DNA from 2 places in the Virgibacillus tibetensis genome. Region 1 is predicted to be linked to the other one. Evidence: riboswitches for the same ligand, from Rfam matches in the RefSeq annotation. Region 1 holds a riboswitch; the other holds the start of a gene.
The links. Region 1 has a riboswitch for thiamine pyrophosphate ahead of thiT (energy-coupled thiamine transporter ThiT). Riboswitches for the same ligand answer to the same signal wherever they lie in the genome.
Positions count from the first base shown of each region.

Region 1 (7,509 bases):
GGGTGGAAGTCAAATGACTTTGGTATTAAGGGAATGGCGGAGAATGCCTTTGCAATTGAGGATATCGATTCAAGTCGTTTAATCAGCGAACATATCGAATATCAGTTTGCCAAATTCAATAGTGACGAGCAGGCTGAGGATGACAGCCTGAACATTTTAATCGGTGGTGCAGGATTCACTGGGATTGAATTTGTAGGGGAACTTGCAGAAAAAGTACCAGCTCTGTGTAAAAAATATGATATTGACCGCAGTAAAGTAAGGATTATTAATGTTGAAGCTGCACCATCTATCCTTCCTATGTTTGATAAGGATCTTGTTGATTACGCGAAGAAATCACTTGAGGACCGTGGAGTAGAGATTAAAATAGGTGCTGCTATTTCAGAATGTACGCCGGAAGGTTTCATTGTAGGTGAGGATAATGAATTAATTAAAGCTGGAACTGTAGTATGGACTGGTGGAGTCAAAGGCAGCCCAGTATTAGGAGATTCTGGTTTTGAACTTACAAAAGGAAAAGTAAATGTTGATAGTGATCTTCGTATGCCTGGCGAGGAAAATATTTTTGTAATAGGTGACTGTTCTTGGGTCTGGAATAAGGAAGCGGATCGTCCTTATCCACCAACTGCCCAGTTAGCAATGCAAGAGGCCGATGTTGTGGCTGCTAATTTAGAAGCATTACTTACAAATCAGCCATTAAAAGATTTCGTATTTGATGATAAAGGTACAGTTGCTTCACTCGGTCAGTCGGATGGTATTGGTAGTATTTTCTCTAATTATAAACTATCAGGTAAACGAGCAGCAGTAATGAAAAAAGTAGTTGATAATCGCTCATTATACCTTATGGGTGGAGTGAAGCTAGTTCTTAAAAAAGGAAAAATGCGTCCGTTTTAATACATTTCAAAGTGTTACCACTAAATAAGCTGCAAAATGAGGAGGTACATTTATAATGAGAAAAGGAACATTGTATGGAATAATACTTCTAATTGCTTCATTAGTAGGATATAGAATTGCAAGTCAATATATAGATGAATCAAGAGATTTTCGTTAATTTGAGGTTTAAGGAGCCATTTAGTTTAATTAAACTGATGGCTCTTTTTTTACATAAAGTTGTAAAAAAAGAAATAGCCAAATAGGGAATACTGAGATTGATACGAATACTGCGGTATGGAAAATAATTAAATTTTTCTACTGCTATCTTTTTCAAATGTGTTTTACATCACTGACATAGTGTTAACTATTCGTGTATTATAAAGCTGGAGGCGATTAAAAATGAGTTTAGAGCTGCTTATCTTTTTAGCTATTTTATTTATTGTAGCATTAGTAGGAACCCTTTTTGCATTTAAGCAGGAAGAAAATAAAATGAAAAAATATGAAAAAGATGGAGACACGGTAGAAGATGAATTAAAACGATCACTCGATTATGAAAAAAGTTCACTGAAGTCTAATATTCCTATACAATTATGGATATATACAGTTACTATTATTTTATCAATAGTTGCATTTGCTATTTATATTTTCTAATAAATTAAACAAGGAGAAATACTGGTTATTTTTTTCTCATTTTCTCATACTAAGCGTAGGAGGTGAGAAATTGAAGAAAGTGATTATTTTATTAATTATTATAGTAATCTTTCCATTACAGCATGTCCTGGCAAATTCAGTTCAGGAAGAAGAGAATACCATATGGCTGGATAAACTGGAGGTTGACAGGTATTCATTAAATTATTTAGATCATCTCTTCATAGATGAGATTCGTTTAGATAATTTGATTCGGACACTAAAGGATAAGGTTCATAAAGAACCTGAAAATGCAAAACTAAATAAAAGTGGGGAAATTATCCCTGAGAAACTTGGAGTTACACTGGATATAGATAAATTCACTATTTTATTCCGAAAGACATTCTATCAAGAAGACGCTAAAGGATTACAAGCCCCGCTCATGAATACTTACCCAAGGATTGACCGTGCTCTGTTGGAGGAAATTTATGAAAAAGAATTAGGAAGCTATGTTACTCATTTTAAAAAAAGTAATGAAGAGCGGTCGCACAATATATATTTAGCAACAAAAGCGATTAATAATTATGTTATATTCCCAGGAGAAGTGTTTTCATTTAATGATGTTGTAGGGGAACGAACAAAAGAAAGAGGCTATAAGCGTGCACCAGTTATCGTAAAAGGAGAGCTCGCAGAAGATATCGGTGGGGGGATATGCCAGGTATCATCCACCCTTTTTAATGCTGTTGATTTAAGAGGTATTCAGATCGTAGAGAGGTATGCACATAGCAGGTCAGTTCCATATGTACCGGAGGGCAGAGATGCAACAGTCAGCTGGTGGGGGCCAGATTTTGTATTCAGGAATATGTATAATCAGCCATTGCTTATTCGCGCTAATTCAGACAATGGGAAAATGCTTATTCAACTATATACATCTGCTTCAGCGGAATATTTTACTGGTAAATAAAGTATGTATCAGGTTCACAGCATAAAAGCTTGGAGGTTGGATGTTGGCTTGATGTGATGTTAAGAGGCTTGCAAAGTTAAACTCCTTCACCAAATTTATTAACATTTGACGGAAATGGGGGTTAATTTCAAAGGAAACCCCTGAAACTAGATGATCTGGTATTAACTTTTGAGTAACATTCAATCCCATTAATCTTTCTCCTCATAGCGTGTCTACTAGTTTTATACCTCACATGAGAAAAAAATAAAAAAGCCGAGCAAAGTACGTAATGTACTTGTGCTCGGCTTTTAAATTAAATTATGCTTGTTTGTGTGCTTCAATTTCAAATTGTATTTTAACGTCTTCTCCAACCAACACACCGCCGGTTTCTACTGGTGCATTCCATGTTAAGCCGAATTCTTTACGGTTAATCTTCGTTTCGCCGCTAAACCCAGCAACTTCATTGCCACTCATTGGATCCTTGCTTTGTCCTTCAAAGACAACATCTACTGTAACTGGTTTTGTTGTTCCACGAACAGTTAGGTCACCCGTTACATCATACCTGCTATCTGATTTTTTCTTAATATCAGTAGCAATGAATGTTATTTTTGGGTAATTCTCAACATCAAAAAAATCTCCAGAACGTAAATGATCATCACGGTCTTTTTGACGGGTATCAATGCTGCTTGCGTCAATCGTAAATTCAATTTTTGAATTTGTTAAATCCTCTACATCTGCTTCAATAACTGCGTCGAAATTATTAAAGGCACCTTTGGCTTTTGATATCATCATATGCCTTACGGAAAATCCCACTTCACTATGAGCTGTGTCAATGTTCCAAACTGTTTTTGTCATTATAAATCCCTCCAAGTGTTTTTAATTAAAAGTACGTAAGTTACTTTATGTTACTAAGTGTACAAAAGTAAAGATATGTTGTCAAGTAGTTAATCCTATGATTAATGCACATCTACCCTTATTACTGAATAATAAAACATTTATTTTCCAGAAATTATGTTTTTAATGAAACTATTTCTATTATTCGCTATAATAAAAAGATAGGGTAAAAATCAGAAATTATTATTTTATGAGGAGCGATTTAATGCAGCAAAGCTACAATCCGACATGGGATTTGGATGTTATTTTTCCAGGCGGAAGTGAGTCTGAAGAATTCACTACTTATCTCAAAACCATTAAGGAAGAAATGGGTAAACTATCAAAGACTGTCGATAACTTTGTACCTGGTCAGGAAGGCGGCAGCACAAATCAATTAGCAGGTATTGTTACACATTTAGAGAGTACTATGAAGAAGGTTCGGGAAGCTTTTGCTTTTATCAGCTGCTTAAGTGCACAGGATGTAAACGATGATAAAGCTAATTTATTAGTAGGCAAACGTAGTGCATTACAGGCTGATTTAAGCGCTGTTGTTACTAATTTTGAACAAAAGCTAGTCTTAATTGATGATACTGCATGGAAAGAAATGATGCTCCACCCGCAATTAATAGAAATTTCTTTTGTACTTAATGAAAATAGAAAACGGGCAAAAGAACTATTATCGGCAGAGAACGAAATACTGATTAATGATCTTGCTGTAGATGGTTATCATGGATGGAGTCAAATGTACGATACCATTGTTGGAAGTATGAGTGTGGAACTAGAAGAGGAGGGAGAAACTAACTCGTATTCTGTAGGGCAGGCTTCCAATAAGTTAAGCAACCCCGACCGGGAAGTTCGCAAGCATGTTTTTGAACAATTAGATAAAGCTTGGAAAGAAAAGGCTGATTTATTTGGACAAACTTTAAATCATTTGGCAGGCTTTCGTCTCCAAACCTATAAACACAGAAACTGGGCTGATGTTTTAAAAGAACCTTTAACCATTAACCGTATGCAGAAAGAAACATTAGACGCTATGTGGAAGGCGATAACGAATAATAAACATCATTTTGTAAAATTTCTTGAAAAGAAGGCTGAAATATTAGGATTGGAGAAACTGAGCATGTACGATGTTGGTGCTCCTGTGACTAAATCTGTTAAAAAGTCCAGTTATACAGAGGGAGCAAGCTTTATTGTTGAGCAATTTCGGGAGTTTAGTCCGAAAATGGCTGACTTTGCTCAGATGGCGTTTGATAAACGCTGGATAGAAGCGGAAGACCGTTCTGGTAAGCGTCCAGGTGGATTCTGTACTAGTTTTCCGGATAGTGAACAAACACGTATTTTCATGACGTACTCTGGAACTACCTCTAATATTGCAACACTTGCACACGAATTAGGGCATGCTTATCATCAGCATGTAATGAATGATGTTAATGGATTAAACCAGCGGTATGCAATGAACGTTGCTGAGACAGCTTCTACATTTGCAGAAATGATTGTTGCTGATGCTTCTGTGAAAGGTGCACAAAATAAAAAAGAGAAACAGGCATTACTAGAAGACAAAATTCAACGCAGCGTTGCCTTCTTTATGAATATACATGCCCGTTTTATTTTTGAAAACAATTTTTATGAAGAACGAAGAGAAGGTTTAGTTTCCGTGAATCGATTAAACGAGTTGATGATCGAAGCACAAAAAGAGGCATATGGTGATGCGCTTGAAGAGTACGATCAAAACTTCTGGGCGTCTAAGCTTCACTTCCATATTACAGGTGTGCCGTTTTATAATTTCCCTTACACATTTGGTTATCTTTTCAGCTTGGGTATCTATGCGCATGCAAAGGAGAAGGGTGGAAGCTTTGAAGAATCATATATTGAGTTGCTTAGGGATACTGGACGGATGAATGTGGAAGAATTGGCAAGAAAGCACTTAAACGTAGATTTAACAACTACTGATTTTTGGGAGTCTGCCATCCAGTTATGTGTAAAGGACGTAGAGGAATTCCTCTCACTCTAGTAAGGAATGTTATGTAAAATTGTAAATATATGATTGATACGGTATACTATAAGTAACGAAAAAAGCAATATAATAGAAGCCTTCAGGGGGAGCCATTTGGCTGAGAGTGAACAAATTTGTTCTTACCCTTTGAACCTGTTAGTTAATACTAGCGTAGGGATGGTGGCTTTTTTGATGGAATAAAAGCAATGTGAGCGGATTCCCCATCAGGAAGTCTTCCCCTTGGCATTGCTTTTTTTGTGCAAAAAATAGAACTTAGCTTTAAAAAGGGGAGAGAGTTTAGATGAAATCAAAGCGTACATTGTTTTTAATTGAGGTAGCAATTTTTACAGCATTGGCTTTATTGTTGGATATTCTTCCGTTGTCCTTCAAAATTTGGGCACAGGGTGGATCCATATCTTTTGCAATGATTCCGATTTTTATCATAGCATTTCGCTGGGGAATTAAAGGCGGTTTGCTTGCAGGGTTTTTATGGGGGGTATTGCAGGTTGCTACAGGTACTGCATATATCCTGCACCCATTACAAGGGTTTATTGATTATGCTATTGCGTTTACCGTATTAGGGTTCGCTGGTATCTTTGCAAAACAAATCCAACAAGCAGTTAAAGAAAAGAGTACTAAGGTATACCTTACGTATATCGCACTCGGCGTGCTTCTAGGGTCAGTATTACGTTTTATTGCACACTATTTTGCTGGCATCGTATTTTTTGGATCGGCAATTGAAGGGCAGCCAGTCTGGTTGTACTCGTTAGTATATAATGGTTCTTATATGTTACCATCCTTTATTTTATGTACCGTGCTTGTATTCTTTTTATTCCACAAGCAGCCTAAAACATTATTAAACGCGTCTTAAAAGATTACTAGTCCGCTCACATTAAGGTAACCTCTTCATATAAAAGAGGTTACCTTTTCATTTGGTTCATTCCCTCACGTTTTGCTGCAATTATTATAAAATCATAAAACGATGTAAAATGAAAAGGACAACCTATGCGCATTAGGTTGTCCACTTTTATTTAAAGTAAATAGCTATTTACGGCTTCATTATTTGTCACAATTAACAGCACTTTACCTTCATCCATATCTTCTTCATAATTTTCTGCTTCCGCTTTGGAGAACCCCATTTCTTCCAGCTTCGTGCGTAGTTCATCGCCTTTTTTACTGAATAGTGTTCCTACCGCATTGCCAAAGTCCATTTCTTTGATTCCGATGGTATTCGTGTCCGCACTTCCAGCTATGCGTTTTGTTCGATCCTCATCATGTGATAAAACATACACATCTTCTTTGTTTACACCCTTATCCTTTAAAAGGCTTATATCTGTCTTAAGTTGTTCATCATTTGAATACGTCTTAATAAATGGTTTCAAGTAGTATCTCCTCCTCTTAAGTTGTTCAATTATTATATTCCCAGGTGAAAAAGAATTAAACATGTAAACCGGACTTGAACTTAGCTTGGTAGCGCTAAGCTTGTGTTATGCATAGGCTATAGGACTATTCATCAGGAAAGGAAGAGGTATACATGGATCTAACAATTTCTCATTGGTTGTATGGTTTATTCACACTGCTAATTATAGGTACCATGGTTTTCCGTAAGGGGGTTGTGTTACCAACCTTACTTGGAACATTTGTCATAGCTTGGGTATACAAGGGGAGTTTAATTGATGGATTTACAGCCATTTTTAATGCGAATTTAGTAGCTGCGCAAGAGCTTTTCAGTATTTTTTTAATCATTACCTTCATGTTGGCCCTACTGCATTCGTTACGTGATTTGGGTGCTGATCAGAGAATGATCAGGCCAATCCAGAAAATGATGATAAATGGTCATGTTTCATTCTTTGTTCTCGTAGGTGTGACTTTTGTTATATCTTTATTCTTCTGGCCGACACCCGCAGTACCACTCATATGTGCGTTATTAGTACCTGCTGCTGTACGTTCAGGCTTACCAGTTATGACCGCTGCGGTTGCCATAGCGCTTGCAGGGCAGGGGATGGCGCTTTCTTCTGACTATATTGTGCAGGTTGCACCTAGTTTATCAGCTGCCTCAGCTGGTGTTGATACGGCGTTAGTTGCAGATAAAGCTCTTATCCTATCTGTGGTGGCAGGTAGTGTTGCAATTCTGCTGGCTTATTTATTCTACCGTAAATCAATCCGGTCTAAAGGTGATAAGGAAAATGAGTTAGATCTGCAAAAT
Region 1 is NZ_JARZFX010000011.1:15,556-23,064, reverse strand. It holds gene QGM71_RS16725 (NAD(P)/FAD-dependent oxidoreductase) at 1-888, shown strand, start outside; gene QGM71_RS16720 (hypothetical protein) at 1,267-1,518, shown strand; gene QGM71_RS16715 (VanW family protein) at 1,598-2,458, shown strand; gene QGM71_RS16710 (YceI family protein) at 2,756-3,292, opposite strand; gene QGM71_RS16705 (M3 family oligoendopeptidase) at 3,537-5,321, shown strand; TPP riboswitch at 5,397-5,498, shown strand; gene thiT (energy-coupled thiamine transporter ThiT) at 5,605-6,174, shown strand; gene QGM71_RS16695 (general stress protein) at 6,335-6,685, opposite strand; gene QGM71_RS16690 (hypothetical protein) at 6,838-7,509, shown strand, end outside.

Region 2 (7,509 bases), on a different contig from region 1:
TTCTGGAATAAAACCAACTATTTCATCAATATAATAATCAAACCTGCTTCCTACACCAATCCATCCCTGTATACTATTTTTTTCTGTAATAACAAGGTAATATCCGCCAGCTGCCAAAAACGGCGTAATAATTTCATGTGCTTTTTCTTCTTTTGGTTCCACATGCCCCATCGTTGCTTCCTCTAATACTATCAAGGCATGGTTAACTATTTGTTGTGTCTCCCCTGCAGTTGCTTTTCTAATGATCACCTAGTTAGCCTCTCCTTTAAAATCAAAAATAGTAAACAAAAGAGCATCTAAAGCTAGCTCTAACAACATCTAAAGACACGGAAACCCAGGATATCTTTGTTCGCCTTTGTTAAGTATTCATGTTTTTCGAGTAGTTCAAAATACATCTCATCTATATCTTCAGAGAGTGAAAAATCAGGAGCATTTTGTAAATCGTCTACATCAATCTGCTTTGTGTATTTTTTTATACTAATTTCTTTAAAACCAGCTTTTTGAAAGCAAGTATCCCATTCAGGTTCAGTTAGTAACTGAGTAAAACCGTAGAAGTTATTGAGTGAGTCTATTTCTTCTTTAGCAAGTGAAGTATTAAGCACCATTTCAACTGCCAGCATGATTCCCCCTGGTTTTAGTACTCTTTTTATTTCTTGAAGCGTTAAGGATGCATTTGTAAAAGAGACTACAGATTCTGATAATACCATATCAAAATGATTATCATTAAAAGGAAGCTTTTCAGCATTTCCCTTTATTACTTCGATGGGTAAACCTGCAGATGTAAACCTCTTTTTCGCTTTATCCACCATGACTTCATTATTATCGAGGGAAGTAACATAGCTTGAATATGTTTTTGCAATATAGGCAGATGTTTGACCAGTTCCACAACCAACATCGAGAATTGACATTGATTCATCAATTAATTCCTCTTCTAACATTTCCTTTGTAAGCTGTAGCCCCCCTGGATGTGCACCACCTACACCAAGTTGCGCTAAACATTCTAGATAGGAATATTTCAAAACGATCCCGCCTTTTTTTAAATAGTTTAATATACTATGCCAGGGGAATGTCAGTTGTTCACTTATTTAAATACAGACAGCTTGTAGAATTGTTTGCTTCTACAAGCTGAAAACACCTTTCATATCTAAAGAAATCATTTCTATTGCTTAACAATGGCGTTAGTGATATTACCTGCCAATAAATCTTGTTATAAAAGGGCCTGCTTTCGAAATCAGTGGGCTGACCTGATTGTATATACCGTGCATTTGCTGTGCAGTCGCTGATATTTTCTCGAAATCCAGTCGCCCTTCTGGAGTTTGAAACTGAGATAAAAGGCCTGGTCTGGATTGAGGTTGAGGTTGTGGCCCCATAAACGGCCGCCTCGGAACAGGCTGATATGGCGGCATTGGTCGCCGAGGTCTCTCAGGAAACATAATTATTACACCTCCCCTGTATACTGTTGCTATATATATTATTCACAAGAAATTTATATGAGAAGGTTCCTGCCCCACATACAGGACTTTTTCAAGAAGCAGGTAAGGCAGCTCTGTAACAGTTCTATGATATTAACATAGATTATTCAATAATATACATCAGTTAGGAGTGTTGATATGAGTGTCATTCGAACAGATAGATGGTTATTAGAATCATATGATAGTCCAACTCAATTGTGTAAAAAGTTGACTTCTTATTTTAATGAAGGAACAGATTTAGAAATTCACCAGCACCTAACTAGTCATGGGATGTATCGTCGTCCTTTTCAAAATGGCGAAAAGGCTGTTAATGATTTAAAGGGATCATGGGATATTGTAAGAAAGGAGGAAAAATTGCTGAAGAAAGAATGGGATGGCCCGAATATCCCCATTTTTATTTTTCCAGCAGATAATAGTAATCAAAAATTAAAACGTGATTTTAACGGCAAATCAGGGCTGGCCTTCAAAGATAAACTATTTTTATTTATTTCAGAGAGTAATGCAGAAAAAGAAATAAAGGCATTATTTACCCATGAATATAACCATGTTTGCCGCTTGTCCAAATTTGATAAAAACGAAGAAGACTATGTATTATTAGACACCATCATATTGGAGGGGCTAGCTGAAAATGCAGTGCGTGAGTTTGTTGGGGAAGATTTTTTAGCTAACTGGACAACGTATTACTCAGTGAAAGAGCTGAATAAATTATGGAATAACCTAGTATTACCAAACAAAGAAACTCTGAATTTCGAACGTGCCCATCAGGATATTTTATATGGATTACGATTTGCACCTAAAATGGCAGGCTATTGTGCTGGCTATTACATAGTTAAAAAATATATGGAAGCCAATGACTTAACTTCTAAGGATCTTTTAAATAAGGATTCCCGTATTATTGCTCAAATTAAGAAGTTTAATTAAAAGCATTTTAAACTAATCTAAAAAAACAGACAACAAAAATATTGCCTGTTTTTACATTTGAATTTCTTGAATTTATTTAAATGAAGAAAAACGGAAGTAAAGCCAATGTAACGATAGAGCCTAAAACAATACCCGCTCCAAAACCAAATCTAGGTCGTCTAAATCTACCGTAGCCATAACCACCGTAACCATAACCACCTAATCCTCTTCCACCAAGAGGCTGCAAGTATACTCTGTGACCGTCTACATGCTGAATTATGCCTCTATGAGTTCTCCCATCACGTGTTTTTATTACAACAGCTCTGCCTTTGTACCGCTGACATAGTCCATGATAATGTGCAACTGACATTCTTTCACCCCCATATCCTAGTGAACCATAGGACATTATATGTAGGGTAGTTGCTTTCGTAAATGACAAATGCATTAGGGTATACGTGGATTTTGTATATCCGCAGAGGTCTTAACCGTTTTTTCACCCATACTAACGTGAGTTTGAATTTCTTATCGCCCATTTAAGTGCAATATGGGATAATAACCATCCCAATTCTGTAACGTCTACATATATTACTAACAAAAGATCTTGGAGGTGTTAATTGATGAGTGGAGCTGTTGCAGGAGCAGGTGTAGGCTATGGCGGAGGATTTGCCTTCGTTGTAGTATTGTTTATCCTACTAATTATTGTAGGTGCATCTTTCGGTGGATACGGATATTAAAAAAATAAATAGTTAACTAATTAATGTTAGGAGGGTTTTTATGCATGCTTGTGGTGGATATGGCTATGGTGCGCCAGTTGCAGGAGTAGGCTATGGCGGAGGATTTGCTTTGATTGTTGTTTTATTTATCCTTCTCATAATTGTAGGTGCAGCTTGGTTTTAATCTGAATGTAAACTAATTTAAACTAATCATAACTCAAGGCTGTCGAAAAGTGACAGCCTTGAGTTATGGTCTTTATACAATTTATTTTTAAAAAAATGATTGTTAAGTAGTTCACTCCTAATAAAACATAACAATTAAAATAGTATATAACGGGCAATGGTCTAAGCAGCAAGCTTATCCAATACATAGTATTTAGTATCCACGTAAACAGCTCAAGCTACTATTTACCTCCCTTACGTGAATCTTCATTCTAGAGGCTATTCCAACGAATGTTGGTGCAGCCTCTTCGTTATTAGTAGGAATAAATAACAAAAGCGCAAGGTGCCCGGCTAGGGACGTACGGACTGCGCCCGCTCACCCGCAGGTGGGTTGACGTTGTCGCTCAGGAGCGGCCCAGCGGATCGTTCTTCACCGCCAGAAGTTATAAAGGAGATTTTCCATTAAAAAAACGACTTGAAAGTCGTTTTTTTCAATTTTACTTATTTACCTTGCAGAGCGAATATAGTCATAATTCAATACGATCTTTTCTCTTTGCAACTGTTCTTCATTTTTTTGAAAATAATAATCTCTGTTTTTCAAATTAGTTGGTTTTGAATTCTTACCTTTTGAGTTTAGCATCTTTAACCTCATTATCTCTCACACTCCTTTTAAAATGACTAGTCAGTTTATTTTTTATTGTTATGCAGTGATATCTATTATAATAATAAGCCCAGCCAATATTGGTTTAAATTAAATAAGAAAGCATCGTCTTTTCCATTTCTCTAATCCGTTCTTCTAACTTCTCTTCACCGTAACCAATAGTTGCGTGTAACCATATACCATCATGTAATGCCCAGAACATTTCTGAAGCTTTTTCGGGGTCAATTTCTTTATTAATTTCGCCCGCTTGTTGCCCATCAACAATTATCTGCTGAGTCATTCCAAACATAACATCAAACCGGTCTTTCAACACCTTTTGCATTTCCGGTGATTCCTTAGAATATAACCAAAATTCGATATGAACACGCATCATCTTTTTCTTATCCAGGTTGTATGGAATATCTGTATTAATCCAGTATTTTAGTTTCTCCAGCGGACTCTTAATGTCATTTAGTCTGATTTGCAGTCTTTCCATTGCAACCGTTCTTTGTTGTTGTAGAAGATTAATAAAGATTTCCTCTTTACTATTAAAATAATTATAAACGGATCCCTTGCTCAGTTTCGAGTAGCTTACAATATCATCTACAGTAGATGCATAATATCCCTTTGCAGAAAAGCACTCCAACGCAGCTTGAAGTAAAGTTATTCTTCTTTCTTCCTTCGCCTCATCTGAAATTCTTGGAGCCATTCTACACACCTACTTTAGATAAATTTAAAACTGACTGAATAGTTTATATAAATTGTATCTCATTTTGACACAATTAGCAAGTGAATTGTTCCCTCTACTTTTTGGCTCTTTTCATATAGTTTGTTGCTATTTATATAAAGTACGACGTAGCTAGTTACTGTCATAGCTAACCGTTCAGAAAATACACTTCGGTTAAAGGGGTGAACACGGGATAAAGCTGAACAAGCGCGGAATAAAGTAAGCCGAACGCTGGAATAAGTGGAACGATCGCTGAATAAAGGCAGGCGCAGCGGTCATGCCAAAACGGTCGAATCGTACACGTGCCAGATTGGGCGTTTTTGACGCCTCCCCCCCGAGTCTCCGTGTAATTCCTCCACATGTATTGTGCTTTGTTATAACATTAACTATTGCCTTAGTAAATATTCGCTATAGGTATGTTAAATCCAATAAATGACTTTACATTATATTTACACATGTTAAGATAGATTTAGAAAACTGCATAGTAACTTTAGCACTGGGGGAGCTGTAAATACGGCTGAGAAGAACTGTTTTGTTCTGACCCTTTGAACCCGAACTGGATAATACTAGCGTGGGGAAGTGCGGTCGACGTGTATATGTCTTACGTTTATTAATTATTGACAAAGCATACAACCAGACTGCATTCCCCAGGGATGCAGTCTTTTTTATTGCCATTATAGAGGAGGAGATTTTTGTATGATTAAACAAGCTTGTACAAAAAGTGATATTGCGGGGGTTAGTTTTTCTATATACCCTATGAGTGACAATTTTGTCGATATTATTAAGGATTCGTTAGAAGAAGTTGATACATCCAAGGTTCATTTAAAAACAGATGACGTGACAACGACAGTACGTGGGAAGCTTGTCCATATTTTTGATGTAACAAAAGCTATTTTTATGTATGCAGCTAACACAGGAGAGCATGTAGCATTTCAAGCAACATACTCTTTAGGTTGTCCTGGTGATTCAACAGGAGATGCATATATGGCTGAGGATGAAAATCCACAAAACATGGAGAAAATTAAAGATATCAAGCAATTTGCTGGTTCTAAATTTTCCCTCTACCCTTTAGGTGGTGGTGATTATATGGATGTAATTTATGAACAGATCGATGCAATGAAAAAGCATGTCACCGTCTCCCCATCCCATTATTCTACTCGACTGGATGGGGAGGCAGTTGCAATATTCAATGGGTTGGAACAGGTTTTTAAAGCAACTGTTGAGGGTGGATCGAGTCATACTGTTATGACTGTTTCCATATCAGCTAATAGTCCTTCACACAAAGGAGTAAATTAATTTGAGTACTTGGCGCTTCAAAGAAATTGTTGTAATGGCAGCATTATCTGTCGTTTTTGCAGTAGTTTATTTAGCCTTTTTCCCTGTTGGAAAGGTCCTCGTCGGCTTTTTTGGACCAATAGGCTATGACCTTATTTTCGGTATATGGTTTATTGTTTCGATTATTGTAGCTTATATCATTAGAAAGCCTGGTGCTGCATTCTTATCTGAAACAATTGCAGCTATGGTGGAAGTATTAATCGGAAGTACTGCTGGCCCCATGTTAATTGTAGCCGGAATGGTACAAGGGATTGGTGCCGAAGCTGCTTTTGCTGCTACACGCTGGAAGAATTATTCCACCTGGGTTCTAATGGCAGCAGGTGTCGGCTCTGCGGTAACCAGTTTTATTTATGGCTATTTTATGAGTGGTTACGTTGCATTATCTACTGGGTATGTAATAGCGATGTTTATTACACGCGTTATTAGTGGTGCTTTAATCGCAGGTTTATTAGGTAAGGCCTTAAGTGATGGGTTAGCTAAAACCGGTGTACTGTCCAGTTTCGCATTAGGAAAAGAATATAGAAAGAAGAATGCAGCATGACACCCTTTTTAAAAATCGAGCAGCTTAGTTTACGATTTGAAACCCATCTCAATGAAGACACACTATCGAACATAAGCTTCGAGATGGAACACGGGGAGAGCATATTACTTCTTGGACCAAGTGGTTGTGGTAAAAGCACATTGACATCCTGTTTAAATGGACTTTATCCGCGTGAATTGGATGGAGAGATGAATGGACTTGTTTTTATTAATGGTAAAAAGACTACTGACTATAACCCTGGTGAACTAAGTCAATCTGTTGGGGTGGTTTTTCAGGACCCTGAAACGCAATTTTGTATGCAAACTGTTGAAGATGAAGTAGCTTTTGGCCTGGAGAATATACGTATTCCCAATGAACTGATGGAGGATAAAGTGGATGAATCTTTAATGCTAGTAGATATGCTTCCATATAAAAAACTTCCAATAGCTACTTTGTCTGGCGGACAGAAGCAAAAACTTGCACTAGCTTGTATTCTTGCGTTGGAACCATCCTTACTCATTTTAGATGAACCAACCGCTAATTTGGATCCCGTTGCTACAAAAGATTTAATTCTAACTATTCAACGTTTAAAAAAGAAAACCAATTGTGCCCTTTTAATTATTGAGCATCAATTAGATGGCTGGACAGAATTAACTGAGAGATGTGTACTGCTGAACAGCCGAGGAGAGGTTTTTTACGATGGATCCTTGCGAAAAGCAATTAAAGATAAGTTTCATGAACTTGAATCGGAAGGTATTTGGATCCCTAAAGTAACACAGTATCTAATAAACCATTTAGACGACGGGTTAGCAACTGTACCACTTACGTTAGATGATTTTTCAAAACAGGCCCACTTATGGATACCGACAGAATGGGAAGCGTATACGCAAAATAACTATGCAACATCAGAAGTTTTTGCAGAGGCTTCCGATATTTCCTGGTTCAGTAAAAAACAGCAAATCATCCGCAATATTTCGCTAAATGTCTATCAGGGAGAATTTATAGCCATAGTGGGTGCCAATGGCAGTGGAAAAACATCC
Region 2 is NZ_JARZFX010000007.1:15,783-23,291, reverse strand. It holds gene QGM71_RS13730 (GNAT family N-acetyltransferase) at 1-249, opposite strand, end outside; gene QGM71_RS13725 (class I SAM-dependent methyltransferase) at 309-1,019, opposite strand; gene QGM71_RS13720 (YppG family protein) at 1,188-1,433, opposite strand; gene QGM71_RS13715 (DUF2268 domain-containing protein) at 1,611-2,393, shown strand; gene QGM71_RS13710 (hypothetical protein) at 2,470-2,742, opposite strand; gene QGM71_RS13705 (YjcZ family sporulation protein) at 2,990-3,106, shown strand; partial or broken gene QGM71_RS21845 (YjcZ family sporulation protein) at 3,195-3,269, shown strand; gene QGM71_RS13695 (hypothetical protein) at 3,753-3,887, opposite strand; gene QGM71_RS13690 (TetR/AcrR family transcriptional regulator) at 3,994-4,596, opposite strand; TPP riboswitch at 5,103-5,209, shown strand; gene QGM71_RS13685 (YkoF family thiamine/hydroxymethylpyrimidine-binding protein) at 5,311-5,910, shown strand; gene QGM71_RS13680 (ECF transporter S component) at 5,912-6,490, shown strand; gene QGM71_RS13675 (ABC transporter ATP-binding protein) at 6,487-7,509, shown strand, end outside.
Region 2: it holds a riboswitch for thiamine pyrophosphate, as region 1 does, so the genes downstream of both, QGM71_RS13685 (YkoF family thiamine/hydroxymethylpyrimidine-binding protein) here and thiT (energy-coupled thiamine transporter ThiT) in region 1, are expected to answer to the same signal.